Regions from separate parts of the Paenibacillus sp. NPDC056722 genome, predicted to be linked through region 1. Evidence: riboswitches for the same ligand, from Rfam matches in the RefSeq annotation. Region 1 holds a riboswitch; each other region holds the start of a gene.
What was found. Region 1 has a riboswitch for thiamine pyrophosphate ahead of ACFRAM_RS18590 (ABC transporter substrate-binding protein). Riboswitches for the same ligand answer to the same signal wherever they lie in the genome.

Region 1 (3,918 bases):
AAGGCGCTTATTATGGCAATGAATACTGTGTATCCCATGAAAAAATGGAACGCACCTATCTGCCTTTCGCTGCCCACCTATTGTTCCCTCAGGAGGATGACGAGGATTCCTTCCGCCGCTTCTCGCGTGTGAATGGTCTGTCCTGCCGGATGGAAATGTCACAAGCGAATGTAGCCTTCCGAGTACTCTCCACAGACCTGTTCATTTGCCCGTTTCAGACCGGATTTGTTACCCTGCGGGTGCAGATTGAGGAAGAACAGATCCCCTTCAGCATCGCTCTGGAATTTGCTGATCGCTTCCGTACCCTTGAGAATGTCAGTGTGCAGGACGAACAGACGGTTATCCATAGCGGAGAACGAACCTTTAGTCAGGTCGAGGATTTTATCTTTAATTATCTGGCGGAAGGGCTGAAGCCGTTTTTGGACCAGTCCGAGCTGAACGGGGCTTATTTCGAAACGCTGCCTTTTTTTGTGGATGAACGTATGCTGGTGCAAGCCTTTTATGGTCTGGAACCGGAAGGAGATGCCGACGAAATCCCCTTGAGCATGCGCTACCGTGCCTCCCAGCTGGATGGACTGGATGCCGCGGGTCGGCCCTACATCAGCGCGAGCGATCCTGGTTACATTGAACAATATTGCGAGGAGCATACCTATAAACGCTGGGGCCCCCAGACGTATTATATGACCAATGAACAGACCTTCTGCTGCATCAGCCGGGCGGAACGCCCACTCGCCGTAAAGCTTGCCAATCAAATGTATGGCGAATACTATTATGGCCTGCTACTTAGCATGTTTCACAAGATTGTCCTCCTGAAGCTCGCGAATATGCACTCCCGGCTCCGCATCAATCGGGATGATGACGCTATTGAGGATCTGATCTTTTACATCAATAAATTCTCGGCCAAATTTTATTTTCTGGAGCTGATCTCACAGTCGCAGGGCCGGGAGATTTTCTTCCAGCTCCGCAAAGTTTATGGCAATGATGCGCTATTCGACGAGGTGAAGCAGACACTAAATGATCTGTTTCAGTACCAAGTGAAGTTCCAGTCGAAACGACGGGATATGCTGCTGATGATTCTGACCGTCTTCACTGTGGTAAGCGGTATATACGGAATGAATCAAGTGATCGACGACCTGGAAGGAAGTATTCAATGGGGCAAAATGCTGCAATATTCCTTATTCCAGTATTTCGCGTTAATGCTGACCTTCAGTGGCATTGTCATCAGCATTATCCTGACTGTGCGGGAGATTTGGAACAGCATCCGGAGCCGCCGCCGGAAAAAATTCAAATATCAGAATTAGCCTTCGTTACTACTCCATTTGCTGCTCCAACGCACGACATGTATCAGTAAAAACAGAGACCAGCAGGGAATCTAGCGACCGTGAGGAGGTTAGATCCCCCCGCCGGGCCTGTTGCTCAATACTTGCACACAGAGAAGCAAAGTACCCCGCGCCAATACTGAGGCTGCCTGACTTCAGGCTATGGGCAATTCCGGCGATGCTCGCGGAATCGCTACTGTCCAAGGCTAGCCGAAGCGCCTCCAATCTCGGCGGCGTATCGGTCTTGAACATCCCAATCAGTCCGGCGAACAATCCTTCGCCATCTTCATCCAGTGCCTTGATGCTAGCTACCGTCTCTTCGTCAATTAAATGTTGGTTATTTTTCATGATAATCCCACCCCTTAAATAGTTTATGATAACCCTCTTTCCTGCCTCCAACTTCAAAATGAACAACAAAGCTGCTGGACAACGAAAAGACGGGAGTCTATAATTACACCGTAAGCAAGAAGCATCACCCGTTAACTTCATAGCACCAGGGGGGCTGGAATTGGCCGGCTGAGAGTGTATCCCTCAAGATACTGACCCTTATACCTGATCTGGATAATGCCAGCGTAGGAACCATAATTGAGCATGGCTGCTTTAGAGCCAATGCCATCCTTGCGCAAAGCCGCGTCCCGTTCATCTTCGGGACGCTTTTTTTTTTATGGTATATTTCCGATTAACACAATTCATGAGGAATTGAATCGCGCTGCCTGTATTTTAGGTGGCGGGTGACGGTGTGAAGACGGGGAATTCGCCGGATTTGACGCAGTCACTGCAGAGAAACGGTACCAAAAGGAGAGAGAGAAGAAAATGGGAGTCAAGAAACTGCTTATACTGGGCCTGACCTGTCTGCTCGTTATCGCCATTGCCGGATGCGGCAGCAATAACAGCAACTCTGCCGAAGGCAACAAGGAAGCGGGCAAGACAAACACCGGAGCCTCTGCCGGGGAGTCAGGCACGCCGCAAGAACTGACCAAAGTCAAGATCGCGCTCGACTGGACACCGAACACGAACCACACGGGGGTGTATGTTGCAAGAGATCTTGGGTATTACAAAGAAGAGGGACTGGATGTTGAGATTGTGCAGCCCGGAGCAGCTGGTGCGGACACGATGGTTACTTCTGGTGAAGCCGCTTTTGGTATCGGATATCAGGAAGGCCTGACTTTGGCCCGTCTGCAAGGCGTACCGCTGGTCTCGCTTGCTGCCATCATACAGCATAATACGTCTGGTTTTGCGGCCCCGAAGAGCAAGGGGATTACCTCTCCGAAGGATTTTGAAGGAAAAACATATGGAGGTTGGGGTTCCCCGGTGGAAGAAGCAGCACTCAAAGCTATCATGGACCCGGAAGGTGCCGATGTCAAAAAGGTAAAGATCATCAATATGGGCGAAGCCGACTTTTTTACAGCTGTGAAGCGGGATATTGATTTCGCCTGGATTTTCTATGCCTGGACCGGTATTGAAGCTGAACTGCGCGGGGAACCCATCGACATGCTCTATGTAAAGGACTACGCTCCACAGCTCGATTATTATACACCTGTGCTGACCACCAGCGAGAAAGAGATCACCGAGCATCCCGAGATCGTCAAAGCCTTCGTTAAAGCGACCTCTAAAGGCTATAAATACGCCATCGAGCATCCAGAGGATGCCGCGAACATTCTGATCAAAGCCGTCCCTGATCTCGATCCGAAGCTTGTGATGGCCAGTCAGAAATGGCTCAGTCCAAAATATCAGGATGATGCGCCGCGCTGGGGCGAACAAAAGGCTGAGGTCTGGAAGAACTATGCCGACTGGATGTATGGCCTTAAGCTGCTTGAGAAACCAGTAGATACCACCAAGGCGTTTACGAATGATTTCCTGCCCGCACAATAATTCAAACATTACTGATAATCGAAAGGATGAATCAACCATGGCGAACACACTGCTAAGCATTCAAGTTATCCCTAAAACCCCTAACAATGAGGATTCCATCCCTTATGTCGATAAAGCGATCGAGGTCATTCAGAAGTCGGGTGTGAAGCATCAGGTGAATCCGCTCGAAACGACAATGGAAGGCGAACTGAACGACCTGCTAGAAGTCGTGCGCGAGATGCATGAAGCACTGGTCCAAGCCGGCAGCCCGAGCGTGATCTCCCAGATCAAAATCGCCCACAATCCGAACGGAATCAGCATGGACAAACTGACGGAGAAATATCGCCCGTGAGATCGTCCTGGAAGCAGATATGGCCGCCCATTGTGGCGGTCGTCTTCTTTTTAGCGGTATGGCAGCTAGCGGTATCCTTTTTTGATATTGAAAAATGGATTCTGCCCAGTCCCCGAGATATCGGTCATGAATTTGCAGGTAATCCAGCCGGCATCTGGGAGCATACGCTGGCTACGCTGAAGCTGACGCTGATCGGCTTTCCTATCGGCACCGGTGTAGGGCTTGTGGTGGCGCTGCTGCTGCACCTGATGCCTTGGGCGAAGCGTGCTTTTTACCCGCTGCTGATTCTGAGCCAGAACGTGCCTTCCATCGCCCTAGGTCCCTTGCTTGTCATCTGGTTTGGCTTCGGACTGCTGCCCAAGATGGTGCTGATTACGCTGGTCTGCTTCTTCCCTG
Region 2 (3,918 bases), on a different contig from region 1:
ACCGTGACTGCGCTCCTGTCCGTGCTGAGCCCCGATCTTTATCTCTACCAGCAGAAGGCGCACCAATCTACCAAAGAGGATATTACTCAGGGGATACTTACCTTGTTCATTGACGGGCTTGTCAGAAAAAAAGGGTGATATATGGAGTGAAATTAAGATTCAAACTGGGGATCAGGCGTTATTCTAGTGAAGTTAAGGCTTAGTTTAGTCCGCAACTCTCCTATTCTCTGCACCATACTTCTTAACAAAGAAAAATGGATCTGCCTCCTCAACTAACAGCATTTTTGTACCTTATTCTTCTTAAATAGAGGTAAATTAGGTAAATAAGAGCATTTTTGTACCTTATTTTAAAAAAAAGTACACTAAACGGCCTATTGTGGAAGAATTAACATACAAAATTGTCCTTAATTACCGTTGACCCTATAGCTGAGGAAGACTTAGGGTACAAAAATGCCGTTAATTGCACATCGGTAATAATTTCTGAGCTTTGTGTGTTACTTTAATGCGTTCTATGTAAGCAGCTTTTTTAATCTCCTGAAGTTCTGCGAAGCCGCAACTGCTGAATCAGAAGCGCTAATGCTGAAAAAACCTCCGGTTCCGCGCATGTGCGCGAAGCTGGAGGTTTATTACAGTATCACCGGTTAATCATCTTAAAACACCAAAAATATTGCTTATACAAGCATCTTTTTTGTCGACGTACGATCATTGCTTCTAGTCTTTTCAGCTCTTCTAGCGTATTAGTCCTTCTTGCTGCTCTAATTATTTCTTATGTATAAGTTTACCTCTCTTGCTATTTGATTAAATGTTCTGTAGTCTTCTGAAAAACTATAGATCGGCCATGATAAATCAAAGTTTCCAACGACTACTGTCATCGCTTCAACAAAATAGATATTATAAAAGCATTCTTCTCGAGCTATCTGTTTTATAATATCCATCAATTCATCACTTTCTTCTATTTTGAAAATGTTCTCATGGCTATCCCGTCCTCCAATAATTGGACATCTCTTAACAAATATCCGGCCTGGGATGCTTTGTACACATCGCCGAAAGTAATTTTCAAATTTATTTTCATTCCTGCTAATAAGCTCCGAGCTTAATATCGATGCCGCTTCCTCTTCAGATAGGCGCTTAGCGTGTACATCTAATAATCCTATATATCTAAAAATAGAACCAGGATTGCCATACTCTTCAACATCCAATCTTCCGAATAAATCAAGGATATTTAACATTTCCGCTTCAGATGCTCTTTGCACTTTATTACTCCTTTTGAAGGTCAAACACCTCTTATTCCCTCTAAACATTTGTTACATTTATTACTGTTTTTGTTCTCTTATAGTACGTTATTTCAATATCTTTATCCTTCTCAAGTTCTCTCATTTGTCTGCTAGTTATATTAAACTTTTTTACCCTACCATTTGATATTTTTAAAACAACTTTATTACCATTTACAGTGGTCAATCGACCTTGTAATGTTATAATGTCCTGCTTCGCTAAATCTAAGATTATCACAACCGCAAGAAACACAAACATTGGTATGGGTAGGGACACTAAAGTTAACACCCAAGCTGGGCCCTCTTGCACAATATTTAGCAACAACTGTATCGATGAAGTTATGATAAACACTATCGAGATAAACAAAAATACTTTTAAAGTTGACTTCGCAGTCCTTTCTTTCATCTTGACGCTCCTTTCATTACAGCGTTGTTATCAGACACGACTAACAGTTTAAAGAGAGCCGGAAATATCTTCGTCTTCTGATCCTTCACCTAGTGGTAATGATGCTTTAAGTAATTCGCCTTGGCTATCCAATTGACGCAAAAATGCATTCACAGTATCAACATCTATCCTTTGCACTATTATCATGTGTCCTATATGAATCCCTGGTAATTCTGGTGCTGCTAGTCTAGCAAAATGCTGCTTTAATTTTTCCGGTGTCGTAATGATGCACCAACGTTTTACCCGATCATTAAATGTTAATGTAATTTCAATGAACTCCAATGTTTCAACATCATCATCGAATTTCCATTCAGTCAATATAAGCACTTCTTCGTCAGTAAAATTAAAGTAATACTTGCTGATCCAAACGCTTCTTCCGTGGTCTCCGACGATTCTAATTTTTTCTTCTTTTTCGGCTAGTATTTCATATTTCTTCCCCTTGGTTAGCGCATGTTCATAATTTCCGATACTGCTACAGATTGCTTTGTCTAGTTCCAATGAGATCACCCTAGTTGAATGAATTTAATATGCCCTGCTATTTACAATACTATAAAATATGGTATATTTATAACCGAATTATGAAACTTGATAGCGATAAAAGTATTTTTTCACTAGGGGAGCCTGAATTGGCTGAGACGAAAGCGGTAAGCTTCGGACCCTTGGAACCTGATCTGGATCATACCAGCGGAGGGAAGTGGAACTGAAATTCGGGTATTGCATGGCACTTCTTTTTGCAAACTTAAATTTTAGGCCCCTTTATTTCCGCCGGGAGATGAAGGGGTCTTTTTATCGTGCTAAGGAGGTTACGCGGATTACGGAAATCATCTCTGTACACAATTTATCCTACGCCTATGCCAAATCCGCAGATGCACCGGTGCTGTCAGATATATCCTTAGCGGTTCACCAAGGTGAGTTCGTTTCTGTTGTTGGAACCAGCGGATGCGGAAAAAGCACGCTTTTCAAAATTATCGCCGGATTGCTGGAGCCGAGCAGCGGGGATCTGCGTCTTCACGGAATTTCCGCAACCGCCAAGCGGTTGGGCCAGGTCGCTTATATGCCTCAGCAGGATCTGCTGCTACCCTGGAGGACGGTTCTGGAGAATTGCCTGCTTCCTTGGGAAATCAAGCGGAGCCGTAGCAAAGCCGAGGTTACTAGTCAGGTAATTGAATTGCTGGAGCGTTTAGGTCTGGCCGGTATTGAAAACTCGTTCCCCGATGAACTATCAGGCGGAATGCGGCAGCGGGTAGCTTTTCTCCGAACGCTCATTACGGGGGGCGACCTGTTGCTGCTAGACGAACCTTTTGGGGCACTCGATCACATGACCAAACGGGAAATGCATAGCTGGTTGCTGGAGATTTTGGATGAGCTGGACAAGACAATTCTCTTCATTACGCATGATCTGGAGGAGGCTGTGCTGCTTAGTGACCGCATCTATCTCTTACCTGGACGCGCTGGAGGAAGTGTAGAGGAAATACTCGTGGATCTCCCTAGGCCCCGGCATAGCAAAATGAATTATGAACCGCGGTTTATAGAGCTGCGGGCTGAACTGGAGCGCAAATTGTATGATAACCCGGCTGTTTAGAAAAAACTTGCAGAATTACGCACCTTTCCTTGTTCTGCTGCTGTTTATTCTCGGTCTATGGGAGATGCTGGCGCGGATAGGAGTCCTTCCACCTTTCATTCTCCCAGGGCCTCTGTCGATAGGAACCGCTCTGGTTGAAAACAGTAAAATATTGTTCGGGCTGCATTTGCCCGCTACGTTGCAAGAGGTACTGCTTGGTTACGCCTTGTCCGTTACCTGTGGCACCTTGCTGGGACTTGGCATGCACGCGTGGCGTCCGCTGGAAAAGGCACTTTATCCCTTTATTATCATCAGCCAGACTATTCCGCTCATCGCGCTTTCTCCTGTCTTTATTATGTGGTTCGGATACACGCTGTGGAGCAAGGTGGCTGTGGTATTCCTGACTGCCTTTTTCCCAGTCGTGGTTGGCGCTTATGATGGGCTACAGCAGAAGAATCACGCTTATGAGGACCTGCTCCGCACCATGGGCGCCAGCACCCGCCAAATCCTGCTCAAGACACGGATTCCGCTGGCTCTGCCCTCTTACTTCTCCGGCCTCAAGCTGTCGATGGTCTACTGCGTGATCGGGGCAACGATTGGCGAATGGCTAGGCGGCAGCAAGGGACTTGGATATTTTAGCC
Region 3 (3,918 bases), on a different contig from region 1:
GCAGAAATGGGCCGTCTTGGCGCCTTCCGCTGGCAGCGTCTCATCATGATACTCCAGTGCCCTCTCAGGATCGAGCGACAGATGGAACTGATCCCGCCAACGGAACTCAAAGCGTGCTTTGGACAGCGCGTTATCCCGCTCTTGGGCACCTGGATGGCCTTTGGCCAGATCAGCGGCGTGGGCAGCAATTTTGTAAGCAATCACACCTTCCCGCACGTCGTTCTTGTTCGGCAGTCCCAAATGCTCCTTGGGCGTGACATAGCATAACATCGCCGTCCCGAACCAGCCGATCATGGCTGCCCCGATAGCGGAAGTAATATGGTCATAGCCCGGTGCAATGTCCGTGGTTAAGGGACCCAGCGTATAAAAAGGCGCTCCATGACAATGCTCAAGCTGCTTGTCCATATTCTCCTTGATCAGATGCATCGGCACATGGCCCGGACCCTCCACCATGACCTGAACATCATGCTTCCAAGCCAATGTCGTCAGTTCACCCAGCGTCTCCAGCTCCGCGAACTGGGCCTCGTCATTGGCATCAGCGATAGATCCCGGCCGCAGCCCGTCTCCCAGAGAGAAGGCGACATCATAGGCCTTCATAATTTCACAAATCTCCTCGAAATGCGTGTAAAGGAAGTTCTCTTGATGATGGGCCAGACACCAGGCCGCCATAATCGACCCGCCACGGGAGACAATACCCGTCATTCGTCCGGCTGTCAGGGGGATGTAACGAAGCAGCACCCCAGCATGAATTGTAAAATAATCCACACCCTGTTCCGCCTGCTCAATCAGCGTATCACGGTAAACTTCCCACGTCAGATCCTCTGCTTTTCCATTCACCTTTTCCAAAGCCTGATAGATCGGCACAGTACCGATCGGCACTGGAGAATTGCGGATAATCCATTCCCGGGTATGATGAATATTTTTGCCGGTAGAGAGATCCATAATGTTGTCAGCACCCCAGCGGGTGGCCCACCTCATTTTCTCCACTTCTTCCTCGATGGAAGAGGATACAGCAGAGTTCCCAATATTCGCGTTGATCTTCACAAGGAAGTTGCGCCCGATAATCATCGGCTCACTTTCCGGGTGATTAATATTAGCTGGAATAATGGCGCGTCCGCTCGCTACCTCATCCCTAACGAATTCAGGACTAACATTCTCCCGAATGGATATATACTCCATCTCAGAAGTGATGATACCTTTTCGCGCGTAGTGCAGCTGTGTAACATTCCGGCCAGCTTTTGCCCGAAGCGGGTGCCGTTGCAATCCCGGGAACGCCTCCACGGCCGATTTTCCCATCGCATGTCCGTTATCTTCTGGTTTAATAGTCCGTCCCTGATACCATTCGGCATCCCCACGCTGCTCAATCCATAACTTACGGTGAGGCAGCAGCCCCTGACGAATGTCGGTCTCAATCTCGCTGTCTGTATAAGGTCCGCTAGTATCATAGACACGTACAGGGACATTCTCCATTTCGCCGGCAATACCCTCGGTGCGGCTGAGCTCAATCTCCCGCATGGGTACCCGGATATCGGGATGTTGCCCTTCCACATACACCTTGCGACTACCCGGAAAAGCTGAAAGGTCCACCTTATCATACTCTCGTTTCTTGTCCTGCTCGTGTTCATGTGCCATCTTATGCATCCTCCTGTACTATGGGATATAAATAAGACAAGCGCCAAAAAAGCCGCTCCATGTGGAGCGGCTTTATCCATGAACAGCCAGCAAAAAGACATAGCTATACAGAAAAAAAGTCCCGTCTCCACTTTCCTACGCTGGTATGATCCAGATCAGGTTCAAGGGTCCGGGAATGCAATTTTCCCGTCTCAGCCCATTCAGGCTCCCCTAGTGGTTATCTTATTTAGTTAATATATAAGTTAACGGTATAATTGGAATTCGTCAACACCCGCTGCCGCCATAAGGCCGGATGTTTTGTGCTAAGAGCGGATAACCAGCCAGCAGACGGATAACGCCAAAAACCCTCTCCTGTCAGAGAGGGTTAGTTCCTGCATAAAACTATTTAGCCGATTGCCATTTGCTCTCCAGCCATTGGTCAAAATCGGCGCCTTTTTCACCTTCGTAAGCGTCGTAAATGTCGATTCTCATCTTCTTGAACTTCTCTTTGAAGTCCTCATATGAATGGTCTTTCGGCAGACTCTTCTTGATTCTCAGCAGAATCTTGGATAAGCCCTTAAATAGTTCAGGTTTGTTCTTGGACGGTTCCTGAACCTCTTCACCAAAAGCCACCAGCGCACGGTAAGCCGCCTCTTGTACGGTATATACAGGATCGTTCTCCACCAAACGCTTCAAAATATCAATAACCTGCTTATGCGGTGTAAGGCCAAGCTCCTCCACTGCCGCCAGGCGGGCTTTCCAATCCGCGGAACGACCCGCTTCCTTCTTTAACTGCTCATAATTTTCCGGCAGCTCTTGCTGCACTTCTTCGTTGTTCAAAAGTCACAATTCCCTTCTATAATCAATCTGTACCAATTCTACCGTACCGCTGTCCCCAATATCAATCTTTTGGACAAACAAATAATTATCCCGTCTTACCGTCCCCGGGCTCTTCCTTCCGCATACCAATGCGGGACCAATCTTTGAAAGTGATCATAGTCCTCGAACGCCATCCGGCAGCGCGCCTGCATCCCCTCAATATCAGCCGTTCCGAACGGAATCGCCCATTGGATTGAATAGAGCGAAGTATAGGCCACATACAAGGCGTGTCTGATCCAGAAATCCTCAGGGGGAGGCCCGCCGAAATAACCATCCAGCTTCCCTCGTGTAAAAGCAATACTACGCTCCCGGTCGAATGCTTGCAGCTTGTAAAATTCTTCAGCATAATCGCCGTTATCCCAGCGATTGAAGTCGATGACGCCAATCCGGCCCTCACTTGTGTAAATATGATTTCCGATATGGAAGTCGCCGTGCTGATACACTTTTTCCACTTGAGAAATCGCCCCGATATGCTCCCTGACAAAAGCAATCGCCATCACGTCACCTGCAACCCGGAAGGGGCAGTCCTTCTCATACTCCTGCACTCTCTGTAATATCTTGGCCTGCATTCTACTTTCCCAATCTGCCAGGTCACAGTTGTTCGGAATCGCATGAATCTGCTTGAGGATTCTTCCGGCTTCAACACCAAGTGCATACTGTTGTTCTTCTGCCAAAGACAGCAGGCAGTCCTCCAGCGGCTGGCCATACACCCAAGTCAAAAGCATATATGTACTGCGCTCCGCTCCTTCACCCCATGCGCCGAAATCTACTGCCCGCGACATGGGAAAGTCGAGCTTATTGACCATCCGAATCATTTCATACTCCGCTTGCTTCTGTGCATGATTCTTCCCGTCCGACACCCGCAGCAGAAGCTTGCGGCCGCCGGTGTCCTCGATATAATACTTTTTATCATTAGACCAGCCCTTGAGGACAGGCTCTATCTTCGTCCATGCGCTCGCGCCGGGAATACCCAACAACCGCTCCACCTGCATCCCTCCTGTATCTACGTAGGAAGATTCACCACAATATATTCTTTTTCCAGCAAGTCAAATCCCTGCTCCAGGCTAAATGTAGAGAGATCAATTACACGGTCATACTTCTTATTGCGCAGGTCACCCTCCTCGTCCGCCCAGCAGCTGTATAGCTCGAATACAGAACCAGGTACGCCAAAATCCTGCATCAGCTTGAACAATTCCCGGCAGCATTTAAGTGAGGCGTTCTCTGAATCTGGGCGAGTCTCCTGATCTGCTGGTTTTGCCGTGAAACTACCCCAATTCGGAGAGATTTTGTATATATAAGGGCTCTGAAAATGCTTGCGGATCTCCTCATTCCAGTAGCCCAGCGCTTCAATATATATACCCCCGGCATCTTCTTCCGTATCATATACGAGACAGTCCTCGTCCCGCAGATGGGACAGATCGAAAATTT
Region 4 (3,918 bases), on a different contig from region 1:
GTAGCGACCGAGACATGCCGATTCTCCCACAGGTCAAAGGAAACCAGCGTGCCGCGCAGAGAATCCTTCTGTCCGGCGAGCCATTTTAACGCCTCGGTCGTTTGGTAAGCGGCAGTCATCTGAACAGCTGGTTGAATGATGCCCACCGTGTCGCAGGTATCGCCTTCCGCATGAAGCTCGTCAATCAGGCAGTGGAGGCAGGCGCTCTCTCCGGGGAGGACTGTCATAGAAATACCGCTGCTTCCTGTGCAAGCGCCGTAAATCCAAGGGATGCCTGCTTTGGCCGAGATATCGTTAATAATCATTCTGATTTCAAAATTGTCGGAAGCGTCGAGAATCAAATCGACTCCGACTGTATACTCCCTAATCTCTTCGGCGGCAGCATCGGCTACTATCCCTTCCACGGTCACAGACGAGTTCACGCTTCGTAATCTTTGTGCGGCTGCGATTGCTTTAGGTAGTCTCTGCTCCGCATCGGCTTCACTGTACAAATTCTGACGCTGCAAATTGCTCCATTCCACATAATCCCGGTCGACGATTCGTATTCGGCCTACCCCGGCACGGACCAGCGTCTCGGCAATAGCAGACCCCAGTGCGCCTGCACCCAGAACAAGCACACTGGAGCGGGCCAATCTGTCCTGACCTTCCGAACCTATGCCATGAAAACGTACCTGACGGCTGTACCGCTCTTGTTCTGCCGCAGTCAAAGCCATTCTCTCAGCCTCCTCCTACAAAATGTACAAACTCTATCTGGTCACCTTCAGAGAGTGAGGTACGGCCATAAGCTTCCCTCGGCACGACTTCACCGTTAATTTCCACAAGAATTCGCCGTCCGCTCCAGGGCGATTCTGCCAAAACATCGGCAATAGTAATGCAATGCTCGCTTAGGAGAGTCATTTTTCCGTTAAGTTGGACCTGCATATTTTCACCTCCTCTCAAGCCATGCAGTCTGAATGGCTGCGCGGTAAGCTTCTGCTTGTGCCGCTGGATCTGCTGGACTGCTAATTCCGGATAGTATGGCAATCCCCCCTGCACCGCGCCTGATGACTGCTCCGGCATTGCCCGGATGAATTCCTCCGATGGCAATGACCGGAACAGGGCACCTGGCTGCAGTTACTTCGAGGATGTCCAGCCCACGGGGGGGCAGATCAGGCTTACTAGTAGATTCATAGACATGGCCTAAAAGGCAGTAATCTGCTCCTTCACTTGCCGCGTCGACTGCTTCTTCTGGTGAATGGATGGAGCACCCGACTCTTAGTCCTTGGGCTAGAGACTGTGCGGCAGCTACAGGTAAACTGTGTCCTGCAAGCTGTACACCGCCCGCTCCTGAGGCGAGCGCGACATCCAGCCGGTCGTTGATCACGATGGATTCAATAGGAATGCCTGCTTGCTGCATTTGATTTATGGCTTCGAGTAGCGCTTTGGCGGTAAGCTGTCTATTCCGCAGGTGGAAATAGTCAACGTAGGGGAGAACGGCTAGAGAAAGTCGCAGCCAATCGGCGAGCGGTATTCCTTCCGGGGAGATCAGATGCAGTTCAGGGCCGCTAACGGCGGGAAGTCGTTTTTTCATAAAAGGAATCTCTCCCGATTGTGTATTGGTGTTAATCTCCATCGAATAGAGCACAAAAAAGCCGCCTTCCTGATCGGAAGACGGCTAAGCATGACAACGGAAAACAAGCCACAAAATAGGCAAGACCGGACTCTTAACGCGCACTTCCCTACGCTGGTATTAACCAGATCAGGTTCAAAGGGTCCGAATGTTACATTCGTCTCAGCCTCGCGGCTCCCCTAGTGTCGGTTCGTATGAGATTGTTAATGTCACTATACACGATTATTCAGGGAGATACAATTGGGGATTGGCATGGCGCTTGTTTTAAACGGAGGTAACATTGATGGAGATGTATTAACATCCATATTGAGCAAATATTAATTGTGAATAATGTGTAAATTAGAATCTCGGTGACAAGATGCGGAATATGTGCGGGTTAGATTGACAGGAATCGGGGCTGTGGATATACTTGAAATGTTAAAAAGCAAATGTGTAAAACGTTGATGAAATGGAGTACACCGGAAGATGGCTTGCACAGAGAACGGGTTCCTTTACGAAGATTGTCGTAATGGCTGTGAGAACCCTGGAGACAGGCCGGTGGAAAGCTAATTTCGGAGTGCGGGTACAAGTCCGCCGGGGGTTCCCGTTAACAGCCGCGACAAGGCGATCGTCTGCAATTCTCCTGCTACAACGGGATAAGGCGATAACCAGGGTGGTACCGCGATCTAATCGTCCCTGAATTTTCAGGGGCGTTTTTTTGTTTTCCATTTGTTTTTCGGAAATAACCGTGATCTCAAAATTAAGCATAAGACGGGGGCTGTATATCATGAAAGCAAGTGAAATCCGTTCCAAATGGCTGCAATTTTTCGAAAGTAAAAGCCACAAAATCGAGCCGAGCGCTTCGCTCGTACCTCACAACGATCCATCGCTGCTGTGGATTAATGCCGGGATGGCGCCGCTGAAGGCGTATTTTGATGGCCGTGAGATTCCGGAGAATCCGCGTCTGACCAACTCCCAGAAGTGTATCCGTACCAACGATATCGAGAACGTCGGCAAGACACGTCGTCACCATACGTTCTTCGAGATGCTGGGTAACTTCTCCATCGGCGACTATTTCAAGGAAGAAGCGATTACCTGGGCTTGGGAATTCCTGACGGGCAAAGAGTGGATCGGCTTTGATCCAAACCGCATCTCCGTAACTGTATATGCCGAGGACGAAGAAGCTTTCAAACTGTGGAATGAAAAAGTGGGCTTGCCTGCTGAACGCATCATTAAGCTGGGTGACGAGAACTTCTGGGATATCGGCGAAGGCCCATGCGGTCCTTGCTCGGAAATTTTCTATGACCGTGGTGAAGCTTACGGCAATGACCTGAGTGACCCTGAAATGTATCCAGGCGGGGAAAATGAGCGTTGGCTGGAAGTCTGGAACCTGGTATTCTCCCAGTTCAACCATAATAAAGACGGCAGCTATACACCGCTTCCTAACAAGAATATTGATACAGGCGCAGGTCTGGAACGTTTTGCTTCGATCCTGCAAGATGTAGATTCCAACTTCGACACTGACTTGTTCCAGCCGATTATTCAGAAGACAGCACAACTTGCTGGTGTAACTTATAAGGATAGCTTGGAGCAGGATATTGCACTTAAAGTCATCGCCGACCATGTGCGTACAGTTACTTTCGCTGTGGGCGACGGCGTACTTCCTTCTAATGAAGGTCGTGGCTACATTATTCGTCGTTTGCTCCGCCGCGCAGTCCGTTACGGAAAGACCCTGGGTCTGGATCGTCCATTCCTGCATGAGCTGACTGAAACAGTAGGCGAAATTATGGGCGTGTACTACCCGTCCGTTGTGGAGAACCGCGAATATATTGCGAAGATCATCCGTACAGAAGAGGAACGTTTCCACGAGACGCTATCCGACGGTCTGGCTATTCTGAGCGAAATCAGCAGCAAAGCCAAAGAGAGCAGCGCTGGTGTTATTGCCGGGAAAGACGCGTTCAAGTTGTATGATACTTACGGCTTCCCGTTCGACCTGACAGAAGATTTCGCTGCTGAGCAGGGCTTGACGGTGGACCGCGAGGGCTTTGATGCAGCGATGCAGGAGCAACGTGACCGTGCAAGAGCTGCACGCCAAGATGGCGGCAGCATGAAAATTCAAGGCGGAGCCCTTTCTGAACTGACGGTTAAAAGCGAATTTGTTGGTTATAATGACTCGGTAACTGAATCCAAAATTGTTGCGATCGTTGTCGATAACGAGTTGGCAGACATCGCAGGCGAAGGCACAGAAGCTCAGGTCATTCTGGATACTACTCCGTTCTATGCGGAAAGTGGCGGTCAAGTGAGCGACACTGGTGTGCTGAGCGGCGGTT

Region 2: it holds a riboswitch for thiamine pyrophosphate, as region 1 does, so the genes downstream of both, ACFRAM_RS12710 (ABC transporter ATP-binding protein) here and ACFRAM_RS18590 (ABC transporter substrate-binding protein) in region 1, are expected to answer to the same signal.
Region 3: it holds a riboswitch for thiamine pyrophosphate, as region 1 does, so the genes downstream of both, thiC (phosphomethylpyrimidine synthase ThiC) here and ACFRAM_RS18590 (ABC transporter substrate-binding protein) in region 1, are expected to answer to the same signal.
Region 4: it holds a riboswitch for thiamine pyrophosphate, as region 1 does, so the genes downstream of both, ACFRAM_RS06755 (thiamine phosphate synthase) here and ACFRAM_RS18590 (ABC transporter substrate-binding protein) in region 1, are expected to answer to the same signal.

What each region holds. Positions count from the first base shown of each region.
Region 1 is NZ_JBHTYV010000007.1:206,463-210,380, reverse strand. It holds gene ACFRAM_RS18600 (hypothetical protein) at 1-1,301, shown strand, start outside; gene ACFRAM_RS18595 (Hpt domain-containing protein) at 1,311-1,667, opposite strand; TPP riboswitch at 1,805-1,916, shown strand; gene ACFRAM_RS18590 (ABC transporter substrate-binding protein) at 2,133-3,191, shown strand; gene ACFRAM_RS18585 (MTH1187 family thiamine-binding protein) at 3,229-3,522, shown strand; gene ACFRAM_RS18580 (ABC transporter permease) at 3,519-3,918, shown strand, end outside.
Region 2 is NZ_JBHTYV010000004.1:273,514-277,431, forward strand. It holds gene ACFRAM_RS12690 (TetR/AcrR family transcriptional regulator) at 1-138, shown strand, start outside; gene ACFRAM_RS12695 (hypothetical protein) at 756-1,253, opposite strand; gene ACFRAM_RS12700 (hypothetical protein) at 1,294-1,677, opposite strand; gene ACFRAM_RS12705 (hypothetical protein) at 1,726-2,214, opposite strand; TPP riboswitch at 2,320-2,426, shown strand; gene ACFRAM_RS12710 (ABC transporter ATP-binding protein) at 2,489-3,298, shown strand; gene ACFRAM_RS12715 (ABC transporter permease) at 3,279-3,918, shown strand, end outside.
Region 3 is NZ_JBHTYV010000009.1:194,331-198,248, reverse strand. It holds gene thiC (phosphomethylpyrimidine synthase ThiC) at 1-1,632, opposite strand, end outside; TPP riboswitch at 1,748-1,854, opposite strand; gene ACFRAM_RS20900 (HEAT repeat domain-containing protein) at 2,014-2,451, opposite strand; gene ACFRAM_RS20895 (aminoglycoside phosphotransferase family protein) at 2,547-3,476, opposite strand; gene ACFRAM_RS20890 (hypothetical protein) at 3,494-3,918, opposite strand, start outside.
Region 4 is NZ_JBHTYV010000002.1:511,164-515,081, reverse strand. It holds gene ACFRAM_RS06765 (ThiF family adenylyltransferase) at 1-713, opposite strand, end outside; gene thiS (sulfur carrier protein ThiS) at 718-921, opposite strand; gene ACFRAM_RS06755 (thiamine phosphate synthase) at 926-1,570, opposite strand; TPP riboswitch at 1,699-1,800, opposite strand; gene alaS (alanine--tRNA ligase) at 2,376-3,918, shown strand, end outside.